Regions from separate parts of the Lysinibacillus sp. FSL P4-0201 genome, predicted to be linked through region 3. Evidence: riboswitches for the same ligand, from Rfam matches in the RefSeq annotation. Region 3 holds a riboswitch; each other region holds the start of a gene.
What was found. Region 3 has a riboswitch for S-adenosylmethionine ahead of MKY76_RS18390 (methionine ABC transporter ATP-binding protein). Riboswitches for the same ligand answer to the same signal wherever they lie in the genome.
Positions count from the first base shown of each region.

Region 1: it holds a riboswitch for S-adenosylmethionine, as region 3 does, so the genes downstream of both, MKY76_RS20730 (bifunctional homocysteine S-methyltransferase/methylenetetrahydrofolate reductase) here and MKY76_RS18390 (methionine ABC transporter ATP-binding protein) in region 3, are expected to answer to the same signal.
Region 2: it holds a riboswitch for S-adenosylmethionine, as region 3 does, so the genes downstream of both, MKY76_RS02350 (O-acetylhomoserine aminocarboxypropyltransferase/cysteine synthase family protein) here and MKY76_RS18390 (methionine ABC transporter ATP-binding protein) in region 3, are expected to answer to the same signal.

Region 1 covers NZ_CP151995.1:4,110,166-4,114,428, forward strand. Annotated here, with positions in the region: gene metH (methionine synthase) at 1-161, opposite strand, end outside; gene MKY76_RS20730 (bifunctional homocysteine S-methyltransferase/methylenetetrahydrofolate reductase) at 154-2,001, opposite strand; SAM riboswitch class I at 2,091-2,191, opposite strand; gene MKY76_RS20735 (protoporphyrinogen oxidase) at 2,291-3,685, opposite strand; gene MKY76_RS20740 (globin-coupled sensor protein) at 3,925-4,263, opposite strand, start outside.
Region 2 covers NZ_CP151995.1:462,594-466,856, reverse strand. Annotated here, with positions in the region: gene MKY76_RS02360 (homoserine dehydrogenase) at 1-180, opposite strand, end outside; gene MKY76_RS02355 (hypothetical protein) at 641-1,024, opposite strand; gene MKY76_RS02350 (O-acetylhomoserine aminocarboxypropyltransferase/cysteine synthase family protein) at 1,357-2,658, opposite strand; SAM riboswitch class I at 2,775-2,888, opposite strand; gene MKY76_RS02345 (glycerol-3-phosphate acyltransferase) at 3,044-3,676, shown strand; gene MKY76_RS02340 (DASS family sodium-coupled anion symporter) at 3,872-4,263, shown strand, end outside.
Region 3 covers NZ_CP151995.1:3,654,817-3,659,079, forward strand. Annotated here, with positions in the region: gene MKY76_RS18380 (MetQ/NlpA family ABC transporter substrate-binding protein) at 1-849, opposite strand, end outside; gene MKY76_RS18385 (methionine ABC transporter permease) at 918-1,586, opposite strand; gene MKY76_RS18390 (methionine ABC transporter ATP-binding protein) at 1,576-2,604, opposite strand; SAM riboswitch class I at 2,687-2,790, opposite strand; gene MKY76_RS18395 (thioredoxin family protein) at 2,847-3,158, opposite strand; gene MKY76_RS18400 (hypothetical protein) at 3,173-3,514, opposite strand; gene gcvH (glycine cleavage system protein GcvH) at 3,606-3,986, opposite strand; gene MKY76_RS18410 (arsenate reductase family protein) at 4,068-4,263, opposite strand, start outside.

The sequences.
Region 1 (4,263 bases), 460 kb from region 3:
ACATCTGGTCTAGTAAGCACAAGATTTTCATTACAGCCATCAAGTTCCTCGCCACCAAAATCCTCTGCTGATAAATTTTCATTTTGTAGCATTGTTCCCATTGCGCCATCAAGAATTAAAATACGTTTCTCTAGTTGCTCTTCAATCGAGTGCTTAGCCATGTATACTTACTCCTTTTTTCTGTTCATCCAATTGCTCTATATATTTCATCAACTCTAGTGTCACATCGTAACGTAAAAATGGTGTAATAAGGTAAATCCCATTGAAATATTGCGTAGCCACTTCTACTAATTCTTTGGCAATAGCAATCCCTTCCAATGTTGCCCTTTCTTTATCTTCTCCACATGCTTTCATTCTTGTTAAGGCATCTTCAGATAATTTGATACCTGGCACTTCATGATGTAAAAATTCAGCACTTTTATAACTCGTAACAGGCATAATACCGATGTAAATTGGAGCTTGTAAATGCTTTGTTGCCTCATAAATCTCTACAATTTTCTCTTTCGTATATACTGGTTGAGAAATGAAGTAGTCTGCCCCATGCTCAATTTTCTTCTCCAAGCGTGTCACAGCACGATCTAACACACGGACGTTTGGATTAAATGCAGCAGCAACTGAAAAATTTGCTTTTTTACGAAGTGGCTTACCTGAGAAAGAGACCCCTTCATTTAATTGCTTAATTAATTGGATTAGCTCCATGGAAGATACATCATAAACACTTGTCGCACCTGGGAAATCTCCTACTTTCGTTGGATCACCCGTAACGGCCAACACATCATGAATACCTAAAGCATTTAACCCCATTAAATGAGATTGTAGACCAATTAAATTACGGTCTCGACATGTAATATGAGTTAGTGGGCGTACACCATGTGAGCTCTTCAACAATGCGCCCATTGCAATATTGCTAATACGTGGAGAGGCCAATGAATTGTCTGCCATCATAACTACATCTGCACCTGCATCATATAATTGCTTTGCTCCTTCAAGGAACCCATCAATCTCTAAATGTCTAGGTGTATCCAACTCTACTATGACAGAACGTTCACGTTTAACTTTTTCATGAAGAGGCTCATACTTTGTTGGCTCCGCTTCCCGAACAATCTCAATCTTTTTAGGCTTCGCAAGCTTCTCCTGAACCGGTGATAACTCTTCTAAATACTTCTTTGCTGCTGCAATATGTTTGGGTGTTGTACCACAGCAGCCCCCTATTAAACGTACACCTTGATCACGCAATTCAACAGCCGCTCGACCAAAATAATCAGCTTCTGATTCATAAACGACACGCCCATCCTCTAAGTCCAGAAGTGATGCATTTGGATAGGCCGACATAAATGCCTTATTAGGAAGTTCTACACCTTCAAATGCCTGAATTGTATGGTGTGGACCTAGTCGACAATTGACACCAACAATATCAGCACCTAGGGCTTCAAGCTCATGGAGAGCATTATTTAAAGACAACCCATTTTGTAGAACACCGGGCTCATGCATAGAAACTTGTGCAATAATCGGCAATTTTGTTTTTTCTCGTAGCATCTTTAAGGTTGCTGTTAATTCTTCAAAATCATAATAAGTTTCAAGTAAAAGGCCATCTGGATTCCCTGCAAGTAAGACGCTTGCTTGTTCTTCAATAGTCGCTAATATTTCATCCAAGGTTGCATCACTTTTACGAATTCCCCGAATACCACCAATTGTTCCTAAAACAAATTGACCGCCATCAGCCGCTGCTCGTTTTGCGATGGTGATAGCAGCTTCATTAAATTGTTGGACACGTGATTCCAATCCATAGCGAGCTAATTTAATGGCATTTGCACCGTACGTATTCGTTTGAATGATGTCAGCACCAGCCGCAATATATTCTCTATGAATCTTTTCAATTAACTCGGGTCTCTGAACATTCATTTCCTCATGGCAATACTCCAATCCATAGCCATATAGCACTGTGCCTATTGCACCGTCTGCCGTCAATACATGCGTTTTTAACCTTTCAAGCAATCCCATAAAATTAGCCTCTCTTCCTATGTCTCTATATAATAAAAAGCCTTCTTTCATAAAAAAAGAAGGCTTTAACGATTCATCATTGTTGTTCCTTCTCATCTTCGACTCAACGGTCTTCTGGATTTAGCACCTGACAATAAAGTTGGTTGCTGAAGCTTCAATGGGCCAGTCCCTCTGCTTCTCTTGATAAGAATTAAGTATGAATTTTTTAAATAATTAAAAGAATCATATCGTTTACTGACGAATGAGTCAAGACTATTTCACATAACAAAGTTTTTTTCCACTTAAAACCTTAGAAATTGGCAAGTTCCTTTGCAAGCTCTTCACCAATTTTTTTCCCGTTTTGAATGCAAGCACCAATACCTACGCCAAAATACGAGCACCCTGCAATCGATAAATTAGGATATTTCTCATGTAATTCTTGTAGTAATCCTTGTAATGCTTCACGATGCGCTAGATCATATTTAGGCATTTGATCAATCCATTTTGTTACATTTACAACGGTTGGCTGCTCCTCTATTCCTAGGCTCTTTCTCACATCTTCTAAAGCAACTGCTGCCAATTCTTCATCCGTCATGGCGCGTAGTTGCTCATAGGCTGGATTGATGCTCTTATAAAAGAGTCGCACAAGTAATTTATTTTCTTTCGATGTATGCTTCCATTTACGACTAGTCCAAGTTGCCGCATTACAAGTTACGTCTGAATTATGGGAAACAATATAGCCCGTTCCATCTGCTGGCAATTTAGCGTCTGGCACATCAAAACCCAAATAGATAGTAATCGCTGACGCTGTCGTAAATTGGTCAAAATAGCGGTTTAAAGATTCATCCTGTAGCAGATTTTGTACAGTATCGTTCGGTAATGCTAAAACGACATAATCTGACTCAATAATTTCACCATTAGCTAAGGAAATTGTGTAGTTCTTATCTTGTTTTTGAACATTTAGTGTAGTAACACCCTTGATAATTTCTACATCGGATAAGGTCTGTTCAAGTCGATCAATTAAAGAAGATAAACCATTTTTAAAGGATATAAATTTTTTGTTCGCTGCTTTAACAAATTGCTCACGATTCGCATCAAAGCCTTTAATAATACTTCCAAAATCATTCTTATAATCAATTAAATACGGTAAAGTAGAGCCAATAGAAAGCTGATGTAAATCTCCCGAATAAACACCTGCAAGGACTGGTGCAATTTGGTTTTTCACCAGTTCCTCTCCTAAATAGTAAGTTAAAAATTCACCAATAGAACTTTCCTTTGTGAAGCCATTGTTTGGCAATGTTAAATCCTTCAACGCTTCTTTTTTTCCCTGCTCGGAAATAAGTGTACTTTCCTCTAAGGATGCTACACTCATCGGTATTCCGAAAGTTGAATCTGCCGGAATAGCATGTAACTCATTATTCGTATAAATATAAGAAATACCTGTTTCGTTGTAAACTAATTCCGCCTCAAAATCAAGCTCCTGCACGAGTTCCATAACGCCTTGATGACGGGCTACAATAGAATCAGCACCCGTTTCCATGATGAAACCTTGTTCATGTGCTGAATATAATTTGCCTCCTAAATATGTATTTTTTTCTATAAGCACTAGACGAACATCTAAATTATGTTCCTTCACTTGACGTTGCAAATAATGAATTGTACATAGTCCTGTAATACCGCCGCCTAAAACAACAACTGTTTTCATCATAACCGCCCCTATTATTCATTCTTTCTACAGTATAATCCTTTTTCATTGAAAATTACGTTAAATCCTTTACAAATTTAGCAAAAATAGAGCTATTTCATCAGTGAAATAGCTCTTACTTTCTGAATCTCTATAAAATTGATCCTCTATAGCGATAACTTCACAACAAGCATTTAAATAGGTACTATAGTGTTTATTACGTCTAAAAATATGAAAAATAGAATGTAAATGTTAGTAGTCTATCCTTTTAAATTTTGCGCAAAGCTCGCTAATTTTTCAGCTGAATTTGTTACCTCAGTAAATGAAGTGCCTAATTCACTTAATATGCCTACAATTGCTTGTATTTTTGTTGCCATACACTCATTTTGATCTTTTGCTTCTGTCATGGCTCCCAATATACTCGTAAATTGGCCTTCAGTTTGTAACATATTTTCTTCACCTGCTGCAACTTCATCTTGAATGTTGGTCAAAGAATACTCTAATTTCTCTGTTCGTTCACCTGTCTTTTTCAATAACAAAGCCACCGCTGTAACAGATTCTTTTGTCTGAATTGATAATTTACGTACTTCATCGGCCAC
Region 2 (4,263 bases), 1.5 Mb from region 3:
TGTCATTAAATGTGCTGTACCTGGTACACGTTCACGACTAGCATCTGTCACTAAAATCTTCGCTACCTCTAATTCAATACCTAATTTATTTTTTAGCTCTTCTCGTTTTTCATTTAAAATATGGTAAATCCCCTGACCTACCGTTCCAAATCCTAAAATCGCTGCCTTTATAGTTGCCATTCTTGTTATTCCCTCCAACTTACATTCCGCAGTTTCATTAAAGCTAATTTTCCATGGGGTTGTGTCATGACAATTTGACACCCACCGCAGTCTTTAGCCAACTCTCTTTGTATGAGTTTCGCTATTTCTATATGTGTTAGGACACATACAAATTCAAATAATTCAAAATTTAACTTAAAGAAAATTGTAACGCAAATACACGCTTTGCACAAGAAAAATCTTTCTAGGAAGGACATTTGTTTTCTCTAGATGTGCAAAAGAAATCGGTTTCATTCCCTTTATTATACGTTTTATTAATCAATCTATAAGATTTGAACAAATATTGACTATTTACATTTCAATATATGAATGTCTTTCTTCTATTATATATATGTATGCTCAGACACTCATAACAATCCCTTTAAAGAAAAAACTCATTCCCTGTAGCAGCAGAGAATGAGCTTAAAAATATGAGGGGGTTTTAACTTGCTTTTGAAAGCAATTGATAACGATATTGTGCTAAAGCTTGTTGAACAAGACTAATCTCTTCTTCTGTAAAATTTGGTATTGCATACGTACGTTCCACTAATTGAAATGTACCATACTTCAAGTAAAACTCTGTCGCAGGAAGTGAGATATGGCTCACACCGTACTGTTCATATGCCTCAAATACTTCCTTTACAGTAAAGTCCTTTTCAGTAAAAACATGTTCTTGAAATGCTGTATGACCAAATACTTCCTGCCATTTTCTTTCGACTGATGTAAGAAGGTGTTGAATGGATTTATTGTTGACAAATACATGCCCTTCATTTAGCTCATATATTAGATAGGATACAATGTTTTGCGCACTATAGATGTTACCCATTTTAAACACTCCTTTATCATCAGTTTTTGGGAAGAGTAGTCACTGGCTAGGCAACTACTCTTCTATATATTCAAAAGTGGGGGAGCACTTATGAAAACATTTACCTTTTTTAAAAAAATTTTCGTACTGTTAACTTATTTCCTAGTATATAACATGGATTTAACAAAGTCAATAATACATATAAAATTACTTGGTATTGTTTTTTATAAGGTTCTGATAATTAACGGGTGCAGTAATAGATTGATGTAGCAACGTTTAACGCATTACCAAATGAGGCTAATCGAATGAGAAAATACGTTAACGTCACAACATCTTACCATTTTCTTTAAACTTTAAGCTTCTACTGTTTGTTCAGTTGTTGTAGCCTGTGTAATGGCTTGATCTAAATCAGCAATAATATCCTCTACTGCCTCTAAACCGATGGATAAGCGAATGAGCGACTCGGTTACACCAGCTTGAACTAATTCGTCTGCTGATAGTTGCTGATGAGTAGTGGAAGCTGGATGAATAATTAATGACTTTGCATCACCTACATTTGCTACATGTGAAAATAATTTCACGCTATCAATAAGCTTTCGCCCAGCTTCTCGTCCACCCTTTATGCCAAATGTAAGCACTGAACCGAAGCCATTTCTTAAATATTTTTTTGCTAACTCATGTGTCGGAAAATCTTCTAGGCCATTATAATTTACATACTCCACAAATGGGTGGTTTTGTAAATACTCAGCCACTGCCAATGCATTTTCATTGTGTTTAGGGATACGCAGATGAAGCGTTTCTAACCCTTGCAATAAATTAAAAGCAGCATCAGCACTTAATGTTGGACCAAAATCACGTAATAGTTGTACACGTAGCTTTGTAGCAAAGGCAGCAGAAGCTGTATCAATTCCATAACGTAGACCATGGTAAGAGGCATCTGGTTCAGTAAAACCAGGGAATCGACCGCTAGTCCAATCAAACTTACCAGCGTCTACAACAACGCCCCCTAAAGTTGTACCATGACCTCCTATCCATTTAGTTGCTGAATGAACTACAACATCTGCGCCGTATTCAATAGGTGTAGAACCGTAAGGAGAAGCGAACGTGCTGTCAATAATTAATGGTAGACCATTATCATGTGCAATTTTAGCTACTGCCTCAATATCTAAAACCTTTAAACTTGGATTACCATAAACCTCTGCAAAAACAGCTTTTGTTTTATCAGTAATCGCTGCTTTGAAATTCTCTGGGTTTGTTTCATCTACAAAAATTGTTTTAATACCATAGTTTGGTAATGTGTTAGCGAATAAATTATACGTACCACCATATAAAGAACTAGCTGCTACTATCTCATCACCAGCTCCAGCTAGATTTAAAATGGAAAATGCGATAGCTGCTGCACCAGATGAAAGTGCTACTGCTGCTGTTCCACCTTCCAATAAAGCCACACGTTTTTCAAACACATCAACTGTTGGATTGGTAATTCGTGTGTAAATGTTCCCTGCTTCCTCTAAGGCAAAAAGACGTTGCGCATGAGCAGTGTCTTTAAATACGAAAGCAGTTGAGCGATAGACTGGAACTGTGCGAGATCCCGTCACTGGGTCTGGCTCTTGACCACCATGCAACAGCAATGTTTCTGGTTTAAAATTTGTCATTGTGTACCTCCAAATGGTTATTTTTTTACGATGGTACCGGAGATGAGGAGGATTTTTCTGTAGAAAACAAAAACCCTCTTCAGCTAAGAAGAGGGTTGCGGTTGCAAGTTTTCCTCCCCTTATCTGCCAGATCCAAGTAAGAATCTGTAGGAATTAGCACCTTAGTAAGCTCATTGCTTACTGGTTGCCGGGCATCATAGGGCCTATCCCTCCGCCGCTCTTGATAAGAGTATGAGATTCAATTTCCATCGTTGTTACACAGTATAAACATAGAGTTTTTTTCTGTCAACATGTAAATTTTATTTTTTCCGAAACTTCTGTCTGCTCTTATACGTAATATGAACGCATACACTATTTTAGAAAAAATTTCGAGAGGAGTATTTTTATGGTAAAGGCCGTGATCATTTTTCTTATGATTGGCTATATAATAGGCTGTATTCACGGCTCTAAAGTGGCTCAATTTTTATCGGGGGTTGATTTAAAAAAGGCTGGCCACGGTAATGCTGGTGCCTCTAATGCCACTCTTTCCCTTGGCTGGAAGTATGGCGTTTTAGTAGCCCTCATCGATATAGGCAAAGGCGTTGTCGCTATTATAGGTGCACATTTTTATCTAGCGGACGCTATTCATTTAACAGAAGAACAAATTTGGCTGCTTACTTATATTATGGCTGCTGGGGTTATTTTAGGTCATAATTTCCCCTTCTACATGGGCTTCAACGGCGGGAAAGGAACGGCCTCCATCATTGGTATTTTACTTGCTGTTGATTGGAAGATTGGTTTATTTGCACTTATTTTATTTGTTATTTTATCCTTTGCAACAAATTATTTAATTGTAGGTGTTCTAGAATTTTATCTCGTGTTTTGTACAGCAACTTATTTATGGATTCCTGGCATTGGCCCAACCATTATAGCTCTTCTTTTTTTTGGCATAGCCATCATCCTGCACCTCGAAAATATTAAACGATTAGTCAATGGAACAGAGCCTAAAGTAACTTCTGCCTTTAAGAAAAAGGAATAATATTTAATGGATATTTTTGTATTTTTTGTGACCGTATTTTTTCTCTTTATCTACTCATATTGCTGTAAAAAACACCATTTTCACATAGATTTTTTTCTACAATAAAATAGACATATTCTTATCTCAATAAAACATTATACAGGCCGATGTTATGGATAATAATCGTCATTTTTATCGTAGAAAGGATGAGAAAATATGTCTTCACCAAAGCAAGCAGCTACAAAACTTAATTTAAAGCCACTATGGATTGGCTTGGCATTCGCGTTACTAATCATTATTACCTTTTTACCTAACAATGGTGATTTACCTATAGCTGGGCAACGAGCTTTAGCCATTTTAGCTTTTGCAGTCATCCTTTGGGTTACAGAGGCCGTTTCATATCCTGTGAGCTCGGCCATGATCATTGCACTAGTAACTGTTTTACTAGGACTCGCTCCGTCAATGGATAATCCAACTACAGAGCTAGGAACAGCTAGCGCATTAAAATTATCTTTAAGTGGCTTTAGTAATTCTGCCGTTGCTTTAGTAGCAGCAGCTCTTTTTCTAGCCGCAGCAATGCAAATTACTAATCTACATAAACGACTTGC
Region 3 (4,263 bases):
TTTTACCGGTACTACTGCACCTTTCCACTCTTCTAAAATGAAGTCTTGGATTTCTTTAGATGTTAATACTTCTAATAATTTTTTAATTTCAGGTTTTGATTCATCACCTGCACGTACAGCGATGATGTTAACATATGGAGATTCTTTATCTTCAAGAGAAATAGCATCTTCAATTGGGTTTAAACCGTTATCGATGGCAAAGTTAGAATTGATAAGTACTGCATCGCCTTCATCATTTTCGTACATTTGTACAAGCATTTCTGGGGCAGTATTTGCATCGAATTTAAAGTTTTTAGGATTTTCTTCAATATCCTTTAATTCTGCTGCTGTTTTATCAATGCCTTCTTTTAATTTGATTAAGCCTTTAGCCTCTAGCAATGACAGCATACGACCATGGTCAGATACTGAATTAGAAAGTAAAATTGTCGCGCCTTCAGGCAGGTCTTCTAACGTTTTATATTTTTTAGAGTAAATACCGATTGGTTCAATATGAACGCCACCTGCATTAACGAAATCATAGCCATTGTCTTTAATTTGTAGCTCTAAGTAAGGAATGTGCTGGAAATAGTTTGCATCAATATCTTTTGACTCTAAATCTTGGTTTGGTAGAACATAATCTGTATACGTTTCAATTTCAAGGTCTATGCCTTCTTTAGCTAAGATCGGTTTTGCTTTTTCTAAAATAACTGCGTGCGGTGTATTAGAAGCACCTACTTTTAATGTTACGTTTTCTTTGCTATCTGTTTGATCGCCAGATGCTGATTTTTCATCTTCTTTTTTATCTGTACCGCAAGCTGCTAATGCTAGTACAAGTATTGATAAAAATAATCCTGCTAATAACTTTTTCATTTATGACACTCCCTTTTATTTGTTTAAAATATGTTAGCGGTAAAAACCGGAATAACCCCTTTTTCTTGCTAGCGTTTATCAATTTTCTCGGTAATTAAATCACCAATCCATTGAATAATAAATACGACTACTAAGATCAAAATAGTTGCCATTAATGTCACATCTTGGCGATTTCGCTGGAAGCCGTCTAAGAAAGCTAAGTTACCAAGACCACCTGCACCAATAATTCCTGCCATCGCTGTATATCCTACAAGAGCAACAGCCGTTACAGTGATACCAGAAATCAAAGCTGGTAATGATTCCGGAACCAATACCTTCCAAATAATCGTAGAAGTTTTTGCTCCCATTGAACGGGCTGCTTCAATCACACCTTTATCAATTTCACGTAACGCAATTAATACCATACGAGCATAAAACGGTGCTGCACCGATAATTAAAGCAGGTAACGCCGCATTGGCACCGCGAATTGTACCTAGTAAAAACTTCGTAAATGGAATTAATAAAATAATTAATACGATAAATGGAATGGAACGGAAAATATTAACGAGTGATCCTGTTAAAAAGTTAACGATTTTATTTGCCCATAACTGATTGGGGCTAGTTAGAAATAGAACAATACCAATGACTAACCCAAGAATAAATGTCACAACCGTTGATATAGCTGTCATGTATAAAGTTTCATACGTAGCTTGCCACATATTTTCCCAGTCTACATTCGGAAAGAGATTAGTTAGCATTTTCAATCACCTCCGTCTGTACTTCCACTGTATTTAAATAACGAAGGGCTTCAGTGACGTTTGTCTGAGAGCCATCAATTTGCACAATCAATGTACCATATGCACCATTTTTTGTTTGCGAAATATTTCCGTGAACAATACTTACTTCTACATCAAATTGTTTCACAAGATGTGAGATGACAGGCTGTTCTGTTTTTTCACCAACAAAAATCAATTTGACAAGTTGTCCAGTTGGATAGTTTGTTTTAATTTGTGCTACCGTATCCTGTGTTTCCTTAGTGTCTGTAATTTGAGATACAAATTTCTTAGTAATAGCCGCCTGTGGGGCTTGGAAGACTTGTAATACCTCACCACGTTCCACAATTTCGCCTGCCTCCATCACCGCTACACGATGACAAATTTTGCGGATGACATGCATTTCGTGGGTAATCAGGACGATTGTTAAGCCTAAGCGTTCATTTATATCTACGAGTAAATCAAGAATGGCATCCGTTGTTTCAGGGTCGAGTGCGGATGTCGCCTCATCACATAGTAAAACCTCTGGATTATTCGCTAATGCACGTGCAATTCCTACACGCTGCTTTTGTCCCCCGGAAAGCTGGGATGGATATGCCTTATCGCGCCCTTCTAAGCCTACAAGGGCAATTAATTCCTTCACACGCGCTTCACGTTGAGCCTTTGGGAAGCCTGCGATTTCTAAAGGGAATGCAATATTTTCGGCAACTGTTCTTGACCAAAGTAAATTAAAATGCTGGAAAATCATACTTACCTTTTGTCTAGCTGCTCTAAGCTTTTGCCCTTTTATCGATGAAAATTCTTGATTGTTCACCGTTACTGTTCCTGCTGTCGGTTTCTCTAAACCGTTTAATAAACGAATCATGGTACTTTTACCAGCACCACTATAGCCGATAATGCCAAAAATTTCACCTTTATTAATAGTAAGGTTGACGTCTTTGACTGCCGTTAATTCGCCATTTGCTGTTTTGTATTTCTTTGTAATATTTTGAAGCTGGATCATAGCGAATACTCCTTTTCTCATATAGAAAACCCCTTCACTCACAGACAAGTAGAAGGGGTCACGTATGATACGTTAAACCGTTCTCTCATCTTTCAAAGAAAAATCTTTGGGTGATTTGGCACCTTTTCACATTGTGATGGTTGCCGGGCTTCATAGGGCACTTCCCTCCGCCACTCTTCATAAGAGTTCGATATATTTAATGTTTTAGTAATATATTTGATACTTTACCACGCTAGTAAAGTTCAGTCAATTGATTTTTTTAACAATTCATATAAAAATGGTACGGATTGAAAAGCATAAATCTTTTCTGTCACTTTTCCGCCATCACTGATGAGTAGACATGGAACACTTTCAATTTGATGCTCATAAGCAATGTGTTCCAAAAAGTTGATATTTGCTTTACCAATTTGTAGCTGTGGCAGTAATTGCTCAATAATGGACATCATTTTAGATGCCACTGCACACGTTCCACACATCGGTGTATATAAATAAAATGCAGTTTTCTCTCCCGACTGTTTAGCCGCTTCCCACTGCTCTATTGACCATTCTTCCATTTACTCACGCAACCTTACAAAATATATTCATTATGGATTGAAAAATGTGCACGCAGTAAGATCATTGCTAGCACTTTTCTTGGTGTTGTTTCTACTTCCTTGTATGTTGGCATTGTGCGCAGATGCTCAGCCTCTGGATAATGTCTGTCCATTAATGCACGTAGCTTATCACCAGAAGTATCTGCATCAAAAAAAGTAAATAGCTCACAGCCCTCATAGGGATCCAGTAGTTCTTCTAATTGATGCACACCAATTGTACCATTCGTACATAGTATTGTAACATTCTCATTCAAAATAGGCTCAATTTGTAGCTTATCTGAGCGCCCTTCTACTATCAAGCATTTTCCCTCGAACATTACGCCACCTCCATTTAGAGATCCCCACTTATAAGTCATTATATAACAAAAAACGCCGGTAGTTTCCGACGTTTTTCGATTATGGCTTGTCTTATTCAGCGATCATTTCTTCGTATTGCTCTGCTGTCATTAGTTTCTCAACTTCTGATGCGTCAGCAGGCTCAACAACGATCATCCATGCTTTTTCATATGGTGATTCATTAACGAATTCTGGGCTATCTTCTAAATCTGCATTTACTTCAACTACAGTACCTGAGATTGGTGCATATAATTCAGAAACAGTTTTTACTGATTCTACGCTACCGAATGGATCATCTGTTTTGATTTCGTCGCCAACTTGTGGAAGCTCAACGAATACGATATCTCCTAATTCAGATTGTGCGAAGTGAGTAATACCAATACGTACTTTTCCATCTTCTACTTTTACCCATTCATGTTCTTCAGAGTATCGTAAGTCTTTAGGTGTGCTCATGCAAAAAACCCCTCCATAAATATGTAATATATTCACTTTCAGTGTGCCATACTTCTCCTATAAATACAAGGTTTAATACGGTTATTTCCAAGCTTGCTCAAAATCTACTTCTTTAAAACCTAAAGTAACTTTTTTTCCATCTGTCACGATGGGACGTTTAATTAACATGCCATCTGAAGCAAGTAGCTCAAGCTGCTCATCCTCCGTCATTTCTGCTAACTTGTCCTTTAAACCAAGCTCACGATATTTCATGCCTGAGGTATTAAAAAATTTTTTC